4 regions of the Oceaniserpentilla sp. 4NH20-0058 genome follow, and region 2 is predicted to be linked to each of the others. Evidence: predicted binding sites of a transcription regulator. Region 2 holds the regulator's gene; each other region holds the start of a gene.
The links. Region 2 encodes sigma-54, which starts transcription at its own class of promoters, with help from an activator protein. Its sites were predicted from a motif close to TGGCACNNNNNTTGCTNT; they were not measured.

Region 1: a site for sigma-54 is predicted at 960-977, ahead of ABWV45_RS06200 (CmpA/NrtA family ABC transporter substrate-binding protein). Genes of this name have one in related genera too.
Region 3: a site for sigma-54 is predicted at 1,636-1,653, ahead of ABWV45_RS02040 (ammonium transporter). Genes of this name have one in related genera too.
Region 4: a site for sigma-54 is predicted at 1,602-1,619, ahead of flgB (flagellar basal body rod protein FlgB). Genes of this name have one in related genera too.

Annotation. Positions count from the first base shown of each region.
Region 1 covers NZ_BAABWE010000003.1:207,498-210,543, reverse strand. Annotated here, with positions in the region: gene dapC (succinyldiaminopimelate transaminase) at 1-366, opposite strand, end outside; gene ABWV45_RS06200 (CmpA/NrtA family ABC transporter substrate-binding protein) at 1,070-2,446, shown strand; gene ABWV45_RS06195 (ABC transporter permease) at 2,503-3,046, shown strand, end outside.
Region 2 covers NZ_BAABWE010000002.1:58,069-61,114, forward strand. Annotated here, with positions in the region: gene lptA (lipopolysaccharide transport periplasmic protein LptA) at 1-184, shown strand, start outside; gene lptB (LPS export ABC transporter ATP-binding protein) at 189-914, shown strand; gene ABWV45_RS03440 (RNA polymerase factor sigma-54) at 968-2,467, shown strand; gene hpf (ribosome hibernation-promoting factor, HPF/YfiA family) at 2,574-2,879, shown strand; gene ptsN (PTS IIA-like nitrogen regulatory protein PtsN) at 2,886-3,046, shown strand, end outside.
Region 3 covers NZ_BAABWE010000001.1:443,059-446,104, reverse strand. Annotated here, with positions in the region: gene rlmKL (bifunctional 23S rRNA (guanine(2069)-N(7))-methyltransferase RlmK/23S rRNA (guanine(2445)-N(2))-methyltransferase RlmL) at 1-1,551, shown strand, start outside; gene ABWV45_RS02040 (ammonium transporter) at 1,773-2,984, shown strand.
Region 4 covers NZ_BAABWE010000005.1:123,684-126,729, forward strand. Annotated here, with positions in the region: gene ABWV45_RS08565 (chemotaxis protein CheV) at 1-653, shown strand, start outside; gene ABWV45_RS08570 (CheR family methyltransferase) at 659-1,468, shown strand; gene flgB (flagellar basal body rod protein FlgB) at 1,668-2,060, shown strand; gene flgC (flagellar basal body rod protein FlgC) at 2,098-2,544, shown strand; gene ABWV45_RS08585 (flagellar hook assembly protein FlgD) at 2,601-3,046, shown strand, end outside.

The DNA of each region.
Region 1 (3,046 bases), on a different contig from region 2:
AGGGCTTACAACCAATGCATTAGGTTTGGCATCTACCATGGCTTGAGTAAATGAAAATATGGCTTCACGGGTACCATTTACGGGTAGTACCTGAGTATCACTATTTAATGTATTCAAAGAAAAGCGTTTTTTCGCCCAATGGCTAATTGAATCACGTAGTTCCGGAATACCCTTGGTGGTTGGGTAGTTTGCCAATTTATCAAGGTTGTCTGCCATTGCCTTTAATACAAAGGCAGGGCTTTGGTGCTTGGGCTCGCCTATTGATAATGCAATGTGAGGAAGATCGGTACTTACATTTGCCTCGGCTTTTAGCTTATTCAGTTTTTCAAAGGGATAAGGTTGAAGTAAATCGAGGTTAGGGTTCATGGCTGTGTTCCTACAAAATAATGGCGGGATTATAAATCAGAGGTGACGGGATTAGTAGCCAACAAATATGACGAGAAGAGCGCATCAACAGGGGGCAGAAGTGGGGCATTGCAGTTATGTCGTAAATCTAAGTGTTAAAGTGATAAAGAGAAACTAGCATAAATAAGCAGGTGGCGGTCCCTGTCTGCTAGAAATCAACTTACCTTTTATTTGTCTATTTTTTAACAAACATAATGCTTTGTTCTGTTTTTATCCCTTTCTATCGATAAATAACTTATCTGTCTGTTATGCACTGAAATGCACCTATTTGGTAGCCGCTATGAACGGTCGGTGCTCGTAAGTGGTTCGTTTATATATTAAAGATAACCATATGGTCAGCTTCAATAGTTTAATGGAAGGGCTGTATATGCACCTTGTTGGCGCAATATGTGGTGGTTTTTGAGTATTAGAAAGACCTAATGAGAGGCTTTGTGTGCGCCTAATTGAAACCTCCTGATTTTTACTGGTGCCGTAAATATAAATTAGCGCCCCGAATTGATGAGTTATCTGTAATTTGAAAATTAAATATATTTTTTTCAAGAACTAACCGTTTTTGGCACAGAGTTTGAGAACATAAATTGAAATTATTTAAAACGTGCGCACGTTTGAATTCATCTGATTAATTTTTTTGATTTAAAAAACTTAAACTTTAAGGATACAAAATATGACTTTATCCCATGCCATTAAACGTGTTGTAAAAAGCGTTGCGCTAGGTGCAGGCCTAACGGCAACCTTACTCAGTACGTCTGCATTTGCTGGAGACCCTGAAAAAGAAGAATTAAAATTTGGCTTTATTAAACTGACTGATATGGCTCCACTTGCTATCGCAGCAGAAAAAGGGTTCTTTGAAGATGAAGGTCTGTTTGTTGAATTAGAAGCGCAAGCTAACTGGAAAGTTTTATTGGATCGGGTTATTACCGGTGAACTAGATGGCGCGCATATGCTGGCAGGTCAGCCATTAGGAGCCACCATAGGTTTTGGAACTCAGGCACATATCGTCACAGCATTCTCAATGGACTTAAACGGTAATGGTATTACCGTGTCTAATAGTGTTTGGGATGAAATGAAAAAACACATTCCACATGAAAATGGCAAACCAGTTCATCCAATTAAGGCTGATTACTTAAAGCCTGTAATCGAAAAATATAAAGATGAAGGTAAGCCGTTTAAAATGGGTATGGTATTCCCAGTATCCACTCACAACTATGAACTTCGTTATTGGTTAGCCGCAGGTGGTATTAGCCCAGGTTTTTACGCTCCTGAAAAAGGGGATACATCAGGTACGTTAAAAGCGGATGCTTTGCTTTCTGTAACGCCTCCACCGCAAATGCCATCAACAATGGAAGCCGGTACCATTGATGGTTACTGTGTAGGTGAGCCTTGGAACCAGCAAGCTGTGTTTAAAGGCATTGGTGTACCCGTCATCACCGATTATGAAATTTGGAAAAACAACCCAGAAAAAGTATTTGGTGTATCAAAAGCTTGGGCTGATAAATACCCTGAAACACACATTGCAGTGGTTAAAGGTATGATTCGCGCAGCCAAATGGTTAGATGATAAGAACAACGCTAACCGCCCAGAAGCTGTGAAAATTCTTTCTCAATCTAACTATGTTGGTGCTGATTACGACGTTATCGCAAACTCAATGACAGGTACATTTGAGTATGAAAAAGGTGATAAACGCGAGATTCCTGATTTCAACGTATTCTTCCGTCATAACGCCACATACCCATACTATTCAGACGCTATTTGGTACTTAACTCAAATGCGTCGTTGGGGACAAATTGCTGATCAAAAACCTGATAGCTGGTACATGGATATTGCTAAAAAAGTTTATCGTCCTGATATCTACACTCTAGCAGCTAAAGAGTTAATAGCAGAAGGCAAAATGAAAGCATCTGAGTTCCCTGACTTTGATAAAGAAGATGGCTTCAAGCCAGTTCAGAAAGAGTTTATTGATAACGTACCTTATAACGGCAAAAAACCTAACGATTACCTTAAGAAATTCAACATTGGTCTGAAAGGTAACGAAAAAGTTTAAAGAGCCGAGCGGTCACTATAGTGGCCGCTTTTTCATGAATTAAGGGGATAGTTATGATGAATGTTGTTTCGAAACTGGAAGACCTGAGGATGTTTGCGCCTTGGGTTCGAATCATCAAGGGAGAAAATCGCCGTGAGCAGGTGAATGTTTTGCTCAGGGCACTAGGTGTACCTCTATTAGCGTTTGCAATATTTTTAGCCGTTTGGGATAGCGCTGCTAAAAGTGTTGTAACGTCATTAGGACAGGTTCCTGGACCATCACAGGTATTGGAACAAACTAAAGGCTTGTGGGAAGAATACAAAGCTGAGTCAGTTAAAGAAGCTAGTTTTTATGAGCGACAAGAAAAACGTAATGCGAAAAAATTAGAAAAAAATCCAGACGCAGAAGTAAAATGGAGAGAGTATCGTGGTCGTACTACATACCCTCAACAAATTTTCACTAGTTTATATACTGTATTTACAGGTTTTATATTGGCAACGTTAATTGCTGTACCTTTAGGTATATTAACGGGGTTGAGCCAAACATTGAATAATGCAATGAATCCGATTATTCAAATATTCAAACCAGTGTCACCTTTAGCTTGGTTGCCTATTGTCACAA
Region 2 (3,046 bases):
TTACAATACACAAAGTGATCAATTAACGTTATTAAAACATGCAGGTTTAGAGAAACAGGGTAATGTATTCTCAGGCGAGAAAATTGTGTATTCAATAAACGAACAAAAAGTAAAAGCTGAAAGCCCACAAGAAGACACCCGTATTCACATGGTAATTCAGCCTAAACAGGACAAGGAATCCTAAATCCATGGCAAAATTGCAAGCTCAGAATTTAGCCAAAAGCTACGGGCCAAGACAAGTTGTTAAAGACGTTTCCATGTCCATTGAAAGTGGGCAGATTGTTGGATTACTTGGCCCAAATGGCGCGGGAAAAACCACCTGTTTTTACATGATCGTCAACTTAGTTGCCTCAGATAAAGGCCGTGTTTTAATTGACGACACCGACATCACCAATTTACCTATGCATGGCCGCGCGCAAAAAGGTATCGGCTACTTACCACAAGAAGCATCAATTTTTCGTAAGTTAACCGTTGCAAATAATATTATGGCCATATTAGAAACTCGCAAAGAATTGAGCCATACTGAACGTAAGGAAAAACTTGAAAAACTGTTAGATGAATTCCACATCCAACATATTCGAGACAGCTTGGGCATGGCCCTTTCAGGTGGTGAACGACGCCGTGTTGAAATAGCTCGTGCGCTTGCTGCAGAACCATCCTTCATACTTTTGGATGAACCCTTTGCAGGGGTTGACCCCATATCAGTGGGAGATATAAAAAGTATCGTAAAACAACTGAAGAAACGCGGTTTAGGTGTACTGATAACCGACCACAATGTTCGAGAAACCCTTGATATTTGTGAGAAAGCTTATATCGTGGGTAATGGTCACATTATCGCAGAAGGTTCTGCTGAAGATGTTTTATCAAATCAGCAAGTCAAAGATATTTATTTAGGTGATGACTTTAAGTTGTAATCTTGTATATTCAGGGTAACAAGTCAAAGTGACATGGGATTAAGCAGTATTATATGAAAGCCTCGCTCCAACTTAAAATGGGTCAGCAGCTGACCATGACTCCTCAGCTGCAACAGGCCATCCGTTTACTTCAGCTTTCTACCCTAGATCTGCAGCAAGAAATTCAAAACGCTCTGGACTCAAACCCTTTGCTCGATGTAGATGAAGAGTTTGAAGGCGATGCCAATCAAGACATCAACTCACAAAGTGAAGACAAACAAGAAACTACCCAACCAGTAGAAGAAACCCAATCGGATGAGCCAACCGCCGCCGATGACTGGAATGAAAACATTCCGGACGAACTGTCTACCGACAGTGAATGGGACGATACTTGGCAAGCCTCCGCTGCCCCTACATCCATGACAGAAAGCCACTCAGGCTCATCATCTGGTGATGATTTTGACATGGATAGCCGAAACGGCAGTACTGATGATCTACGTGATCACCTATTATGGCAGCTTAACCTAACTCCTATGTCAGAAAACGATCACCTAATTGCCATCAACATCATTGAAGGTGTGGACGATGACGGCTACTTAAAAGTTGATCTTGAAGACATTGTTGGGTCATTAAACCCAGAGCTTGAAATTGAACTAGACGAAGTAGAAGCCGTATTACATTTACTCCAACAATTTGAGCCTAGCGGTGTATGTGCCCGTGATTTACAAGAATGCTTATCACTGCAACTGCGCCAACTACCCATTGAAACACCATGGTTGCCATTAGCTCAAACCTTAATCGATCAATACATCGACTTATTAGGCTCTAAAGATTACGCAGCACTTATGCGTAAATTAAAAGTCAAAGAAGACGAGCTAAAAGTGGTTATTCGAGGCATACAAGAATTAAATCCACGCCCAGGCTCACAAATTGATCCACAAACCAGCGAATACGTCATACCTGATGTTATGGTTCGTAAAATCAAAGGTGAGTGGCGTGTTGAATTAAACCCTGAAATTGCCCCTAAATTGCGCATCAATGACCACTACGCATCAATGGTGAAGCGCGCTGACAGCAGCGCAGACAACAATTTCATCAAGGATCACTTACAGGAAGCCCGCTGGTTTCTTAAAAGCTTACAAAGCCGTAACGAAACCTTGCTTAAAGTGGCCATGAAAATCGTTGAGTATCAACAAGACTTTTTAGAACAAGGGGATGAAGCAATGAAACCCTTGGTTCTGCATGACATTGCCGAGGCAGTAGGCATGCATGAATCCACCATTTCTCGTGTTACCACTCAAAAATACATGCATACACCGGCCGGTATTTTCGAGTTGAAGTACTTTTTCTCTAGCCATGTGAGTACCACCAGTGGTGGAGAGTGCTCATCAACCGCAATTAGAGCTATGATTAAAAAGCTCATTTCAGTCGAAAGTGCTAAAAAGCCTTTAAGCGACAGCAAAATTGCCAACATGTTAGAAGAAGAAGGCATCAAGGTTGCACGTAGAACTGTAGCCAAGTACCGTGAGGCGATGCACATTCCACCGTCAAACGAACGGAAACGCTTGGTTTAGCCATTAGTATATGGCGAATAAACGAGTTTTCGCCGATAAACTATTTATTAGATTATCAGCATATTCACGCACTCTGGAACTGGAGTGCCGACAGTAGGAGCCATCTATGCAAATTAATATCAGCGGCCATCATGTTGAAGTGACTCAATCCTTAAAGGATTACGTTCAGTCTAAAGTGGAAAAGCTTGAGCGTCACTTTGATAACATAACCAATGTACAAGTCACCCTGACCGTAGAAAAGCTCGCCCAAAAGGCAGAAGCCACCATCCATGCTGCTGGCGCCGATTTACACGCCAACGCAGATAGCGAAGACATGTACACCGCTATCGACAGCATGACGGATAAACTAGACCGCCAACTGCTTAAGCACAAAGAAAAGATGGTTAATCACCGTCATGGAAATAACCACTGATTCAATATGACTTCAAGTATTTCAAATATTCTTAATCTTGAGCGCACCCAATTGGGTGCGCACTGCAGTAGTAAAAAGAAACTCATTCAGCATGTTAGCCAGTTTTTAGCATCCAACATTGAGGACGCTCAGGCTGATGACATCTATGAACGACTCATTACAAGAGA
Region 3 (3,046 bases), on a different contig from region 2:
GCTTTAATGGCTGCTGATATAGCCCCTGGTTTATTGAGAAATCAATTTGCGTTTGAAAAATGGAAAACGTTTCAATCGCCAGAATGGCGTGAAATTAAGCAAGATGCTGAAAATCGAAAACAAGCGGCACAAGAGTCAGAAGTGGAGTTAACACTGATCGGCTATGACATGGATGAAAAAGTATTAAACAAAGCCAAAGATAATGCGCGACGTGCAGGTGTAATGCATTTCATTCATTTTAAAAATCAAACATTGAATGAATTAACTAAAGAAAAAGGGCTGCCTGAATCTGGCCTAATTTTATCCAATCCACCTTATGGTGAGCGTTTAAGTGATGAGGTGGCAATAGGCTCGTTGTATGCTGCTTTTGGTCGGCTGGTTAAGCAAAACTTTGCAAATTGGACATTAGGTGTGTTCACCGGTAATCCAGGGCAAGCGTATCAATTTAAGATGCGCGCCCATAAACAGTATCAGTTTTATAATGGCGCTATTGCCTCAAAACTTTTTTTATACACTATCTCTGAAGGGTCTAGTGAAAAAGCACAGGCTCAGGCTCAAGTGCAACTTGAAACAGGTAAAACGAATGAGCCGGTGGTTTTGGGCGAAGGCGCACAAATGGTGTGTAACCGCTTAAAGAAAAACCTTAAAAAAATTCGTTCATGGGTAAAAAAGCAAAATACAAATTGTTACCGCTTATACGATGCTGATATGCCTGAGTACTCAGTTGCCATTGATGTTTACGATAAGTGGGTTCACATTCAAGAATATGCACCGCCTAAATCCGTAGATCCAGAGAAAGCCGAAAACAGATTACGCGATATTTTAGATGCGGTACCTGTTGCTTTAAATATAGATAGGGAGCAAGTGGTACTAAAACAGCGCAAGGTGCAAAAAGGCAAGCGGCAGTACGAAAAACAAGACAAACAAGAGCAGTTTTTTGAGGTGCAGGAAGGTAATTGTCGTTTTTATGTGAATTTAACCGATTATTTAGATAGTGGATTGTTCTTGGACCATAGACCTATTCGTATGGATATTGCGCAGTGGGCCAAAAACAAGGATTTCCTAAATTTGTTTAGTTATACCTGCACGGCAAGCGTGCATGCCGCAGTGGGCGGAGCCCGTTCAACCACCAGTGTAGATATGTCGCAAACCTATTTAAATTGGGGGCGTAAAAACCTAGCATTAAATGGGCTGGCGGATACAGATCATCAATTTATACAGGCGGACTGCACTAAATGGCTTGAACAAGCTCAGCATGAAAAAGACCGTTATGACTTGATTTTTATGGACCCTCCCAGTTTCTCTAATTCAAAGCGTATGATGGATATTTTTGATGTACAGCGAGATCATGTGAGTTTAATTGAGCACGCTATGGGGTTATTACGTCCAGGGGGGACGCTTGTTTTCTCAAATAATCTTAGGCGCTTCAAAATGGAGCATGATGCACTAGAAGAGTTCAAAATTAGTGATGTAAGTGAGGGGAGTATCCCGCAAGATTTCGCTCGTAACCAAAAAATACATCAATGTTTTTTGATTGAAAATAAGTCATAACCCCTTGTATTTACTGAGTAAAATCAATGTTTTTACTCAGTGCTTATTCTTTTACTGAAATTTATTGCACTCTTTTAATGCTAGTGGCACGTAAAATGCATCTTATTGGGTCGATATAAAACAGTGAGATAAGCAAATCTGCTTTAATTACTATTAACTATAAGACTCGATCTCTTAGCAATGGCCCTTGCTTAACGAGACAATAAAAAAAGGGGAATGTTGTGGAAAACATCAACAGTGCTGTAGAAACCCTAATCAGCAGCTCAAATACTTTCTTTATCCTTCTGGGCGCCATCATGGTGTTCTTTATGCACGCAGGCTTTGCTTTTCTAGAAGTCGGTACTGTTCGTCATAAAAACCAAGTCAACGCACTGGTTAAAATCATTACTGATTTTGCCGTATCAACCATTGCCTACTTTTTTGTGGGTTACAGCATAGCCTACGGCGCTGACTTTTTTGCCAGTGCAACAGATCTTGCCCAAAACAATGGCTATGAATTAGTTAAATTCTTTTTCTTATTAACCTTTGCAGCGGCGATTCCGGCTATTGTGTCTGGTGGTATTGCAGAGCGTGCTAAGTTCTACCCGTTTTTAATTGGTTCTGCATTAATTGTGGGCTTAGTTTATCCATTTTTCGAAGGTATGATCTGGAATGGTAACTACGGCTATCAAGACTGGTTAGAAGCCACCTTTGGTGCTCAATTCCATGACTTTGCTGGTTCCATCGTTGTGCATGGTATGGGTGGCTGGATAGCATTAGCGGCTATTTTATTGCTGGGTGCGCGCAATGGTCGTTATCGTGAAGGTCGTCCAGTTGCATTTGCGCCATCAAGTATTCCATTTTTAGCGTTAGGTGCATGGATTTTAACTGTAGGTTGGTTTGGCTTTAACGTTATGTCGGCACAAACTCTAGACGGTATTAGTGGTCTTGTTGCTGTTAACTCTCTTATGGCAATGGTTGGCGGTACATTAGTTGCCATGTTAATGGGTAAAAATGATCCAGGTTTCATTCATAACGGGCCGTTAGCTGGGCTTGTGGCTGTATGTGCGGGTTCTGACTTGTTCCACCCAATGGGGGCGTTAGTAGTAGGTGGTGTAGCAGGTGCACTGTTTGTTTATACGTTTACGTTATTCCAAAATAAATTCCCGCGTATTGATGATGTGTTAGGTGTGTGGCCGTTGCACGGTTTATGTGGTTTTTGGGGAGCTGTAGCCGCTGGTATTTTTGGTTTAGAAGCCTTTGGTGGTATGGGTGGTGTTACCTTTATGTCTCAGTTGGTTGGATCATTGACAGGTGTGGCAGTTGCCTTAATTGGTGGTTTCCTTGTTTATGGTTTGGTTGGTGCATTGGCTGGTTTACGTTTAAGCCAAGAAGAAGAGTACAATGGTGCTGATTTATCTATCCATAAAATAGCATCAACCTCTGAAGACTAATTTTTAATTCGTTTTAGCCTAAAAACACCAATGGCCAACGCCCTTGGTGTTTTTTTATGGGT
Region 4 (3,046 bases), on a different contig from region 2:
AATACAACACGGCAACACAGGGATTTTTGGTTTCTGGGGTTGAACGTATTGTAAATATGAACTGGGAAGAGATTCACCCGCCACCAAAGGGCACAGGGCGAGATCATTACTTGACTGCTGTAACTGAAGTAGAAGAGAAACTGGTTGAAATCATTGATGTAGAAAAAATTCTGGCGGAAGTGTCTCCAATGGAAGAAAGCATCAGTGAAGAAATATTAGAAAGCTCCCGTAGTGATACTCATCAAGAGGCACCAAAAGTGCTTATTGCGGATGATTCAAAAATCGCTCGCAAGCAAGTATCTAAGTGTTTAGAGGCTCTTGGTATTGAAGTAACGGCTATGAATGATGGGCGCCAAGCATTGGATCATTTACGTGACATGGTGGCGTCTGGTGTGACGCCCTCCGATCACTATGCCATGATGATTTCTGATATAGAAATGCCAGAGATGGATGGATATACCTTAACAACAGCGGTCCGAAACGACCCAGCTATGAATAAAATGCACATTATATTACACACGTCATTAAGTGGTGTTTTTAATCAAAGCATGGTTCAAAAAGTTGGAGCAAATGACTTCATAGCGAAGTTTAATCCAGATGTTTTAGCTGCCAAGGTAGCTGAACAGGTGAAAGTGTCTCAAAATAAGGCATAACAAAGATGGATATAACAAAATCGGACTTTACGCAATTTCGAGATTATCTCGAACGTGTCTGCGGTATTTTACTTGCGGACAATAAAGAGTACTTGGTATCAAGTCGCTTGCGCAGCATTATGAAAGAACTGGATTTTTCAGTTTTACCTGAGTTAGTCAAAAAAATCGAGGTGGATTCGCGACTAAGGGAAAGAGTTGTGGACGCTATGACGACTAACGAAACGTTATGGTTTCGTGATGCTCATCCTTTCACGATTTTACAGAAAAAACTGTTACCTGAAATTAGTGCGAATCAAAAAAGCTTAGATATTTGGTGTGCAGCATCATCCACAGGGCAAGAGCCCTATTCAATTAGCATGATCATTGAGGAATTTAAACGAGCTAACTCAGGGAAATTTACATCCGAAAAAATTATAGCAACAGATATATCAACAAGCGCGTTGGATGCGGCTAAAAAGGGTATGTACGATCAATTAGCATTAGGCCGTGGAATGCCTCAAGACCTATTAAAACGCTATTTTTCTGAGAAAGATGATCGTTGGCAAGTAAATTCGGCATTGCAGGCCCGCATTCAATTCCGACATTTAAACCTGCTGCATTCATTTTCCATGTTAGGGAAATTTGATATTGTATTTTGTCGAAATGTTTTGATTTATTTTTCCAGTGATTTGAAAAAAGATATTCTTACTCGTATTCATGGAAATCTGAAGCCTGGTGGGTATTTATTGCTTGGCGCCAGCGAGGCATTAACTGGCTTATCTGATTATTATGAAATGGTGCAATGCAGTCCGGGAATCATTTACCGTAAAAAGTAATCGCTTTTAGTACAACCCCTCCTTCTTTCGATGTTTACCTGATTTCCGCTTTCTCTTAAAAACGGCAATGATTGCCGCTTTTAAATCTATGTTATAAATACCTAAGTTGTTGAATTAATTGAATAATTTCAATTGGCATAAGGGTTGCTATATCTCAAGCATATTAAACTTAAGGCTCACTGAGCTAAGCGAGAGAGATATGTCAGCATTGGGATTTAAAAATTCATTGGGGATACATCCGCAAACAATGCAACTACGTGCATCTCGTGCAGAGATTCTTGCCAATAATTTAGCCAATGCGGATACCCCAAATTTTAAAGCAAGAGATATGGACTTCAATGCAGTGCTTGAAGGTGAATCGCGCCGCTCATTGAAAATGCAAGTGACTGACTCTTCACATTTAGAAGGCACAGTTAAAGCAGAAACGGACTTGTTATTCCGTAATCCTTACCAACCAGCGATTGATGGGAATACTGTCGATAGTCAAATGGAACAATCTTTTTATACTGAAAACGCATTACGCTACAACGCCTCTTTTGAATTTTTAAGTAGTAAATTCAAAGGGTTAAAAAATGCGATTAAAGCACAATAAATTTGGCAATAATAATAAGTAATTAGGAGAGTAAATCATGTCATTAACGAATGTATTTAATATTGCCGGAACGGGAATGAATGCTCAATCAGTACGTTTAAATACGACAGCCTCCAATATTGCCAATGCAGAGACGGTAAGCTCAAGTGTTGAAGAAACGTATAAAGCACGTAAGCCTTGGTTCAGTGTTTTAGAAAAACAATGGGGTAACGTGAATGATCTTAACGATAAATTAGAAATTCGTTCACAGGTGGGGGATGGCGTACAGGTAAAAGGTATTGTAGAAAGTGATGCGCCATTAAAAAAACGCTACCAGCCTCATCACCCAATGGCCGATGAAGAAGGTTACGTCATGTACCCTAATGTGAATGTAGTAGAAGAAATGACCGACATGATGTCTTCCTCAAGAAGTTATCAAATGAATGTTGAAATGATGAAAACAGCAAAACAAATGTTACAACGCACGTTAACACTTGGGCAATAATTAAATATTTTTAAGTATGGTTATTAAGATAATTGGCATCATCAGGAGCTTAAATCATGGCTGATGTAACATCCGTAGGACAATCGCAATCTGTGCTAGATCAATACGCACAAAGCGAGAAGCAAACTGAGAAATCAAATGAGCTAGGGAAAAATGATTTTTTAAAGCTTTTGGTTGCACAAATGAATAATCAAAATCCGTTAGAACCTCAAGATAATACCGAGTTTGTAGCACAATTGGCACAATTTAGTTCCGTTGAAGGTATCGATAATTTAAATAATACCGTTGATGACATGGCCTCAGAACTTAGGTCTTCTCAAGCGTTGCAAGCATCTTCTCTTGTTGGTCAATCAGTGGTTGTTCCTAGTAATGATTTCGGCTTTTTACAAAACGGTGACTTAATTGCAAGTTACAGCGAAGTGCCTGCAACAACGATGAACCTCACTGTGCAAATTAAAAATAAAGCAGGGCAAACACTGGAAACCATTGATTTGGGTTATCA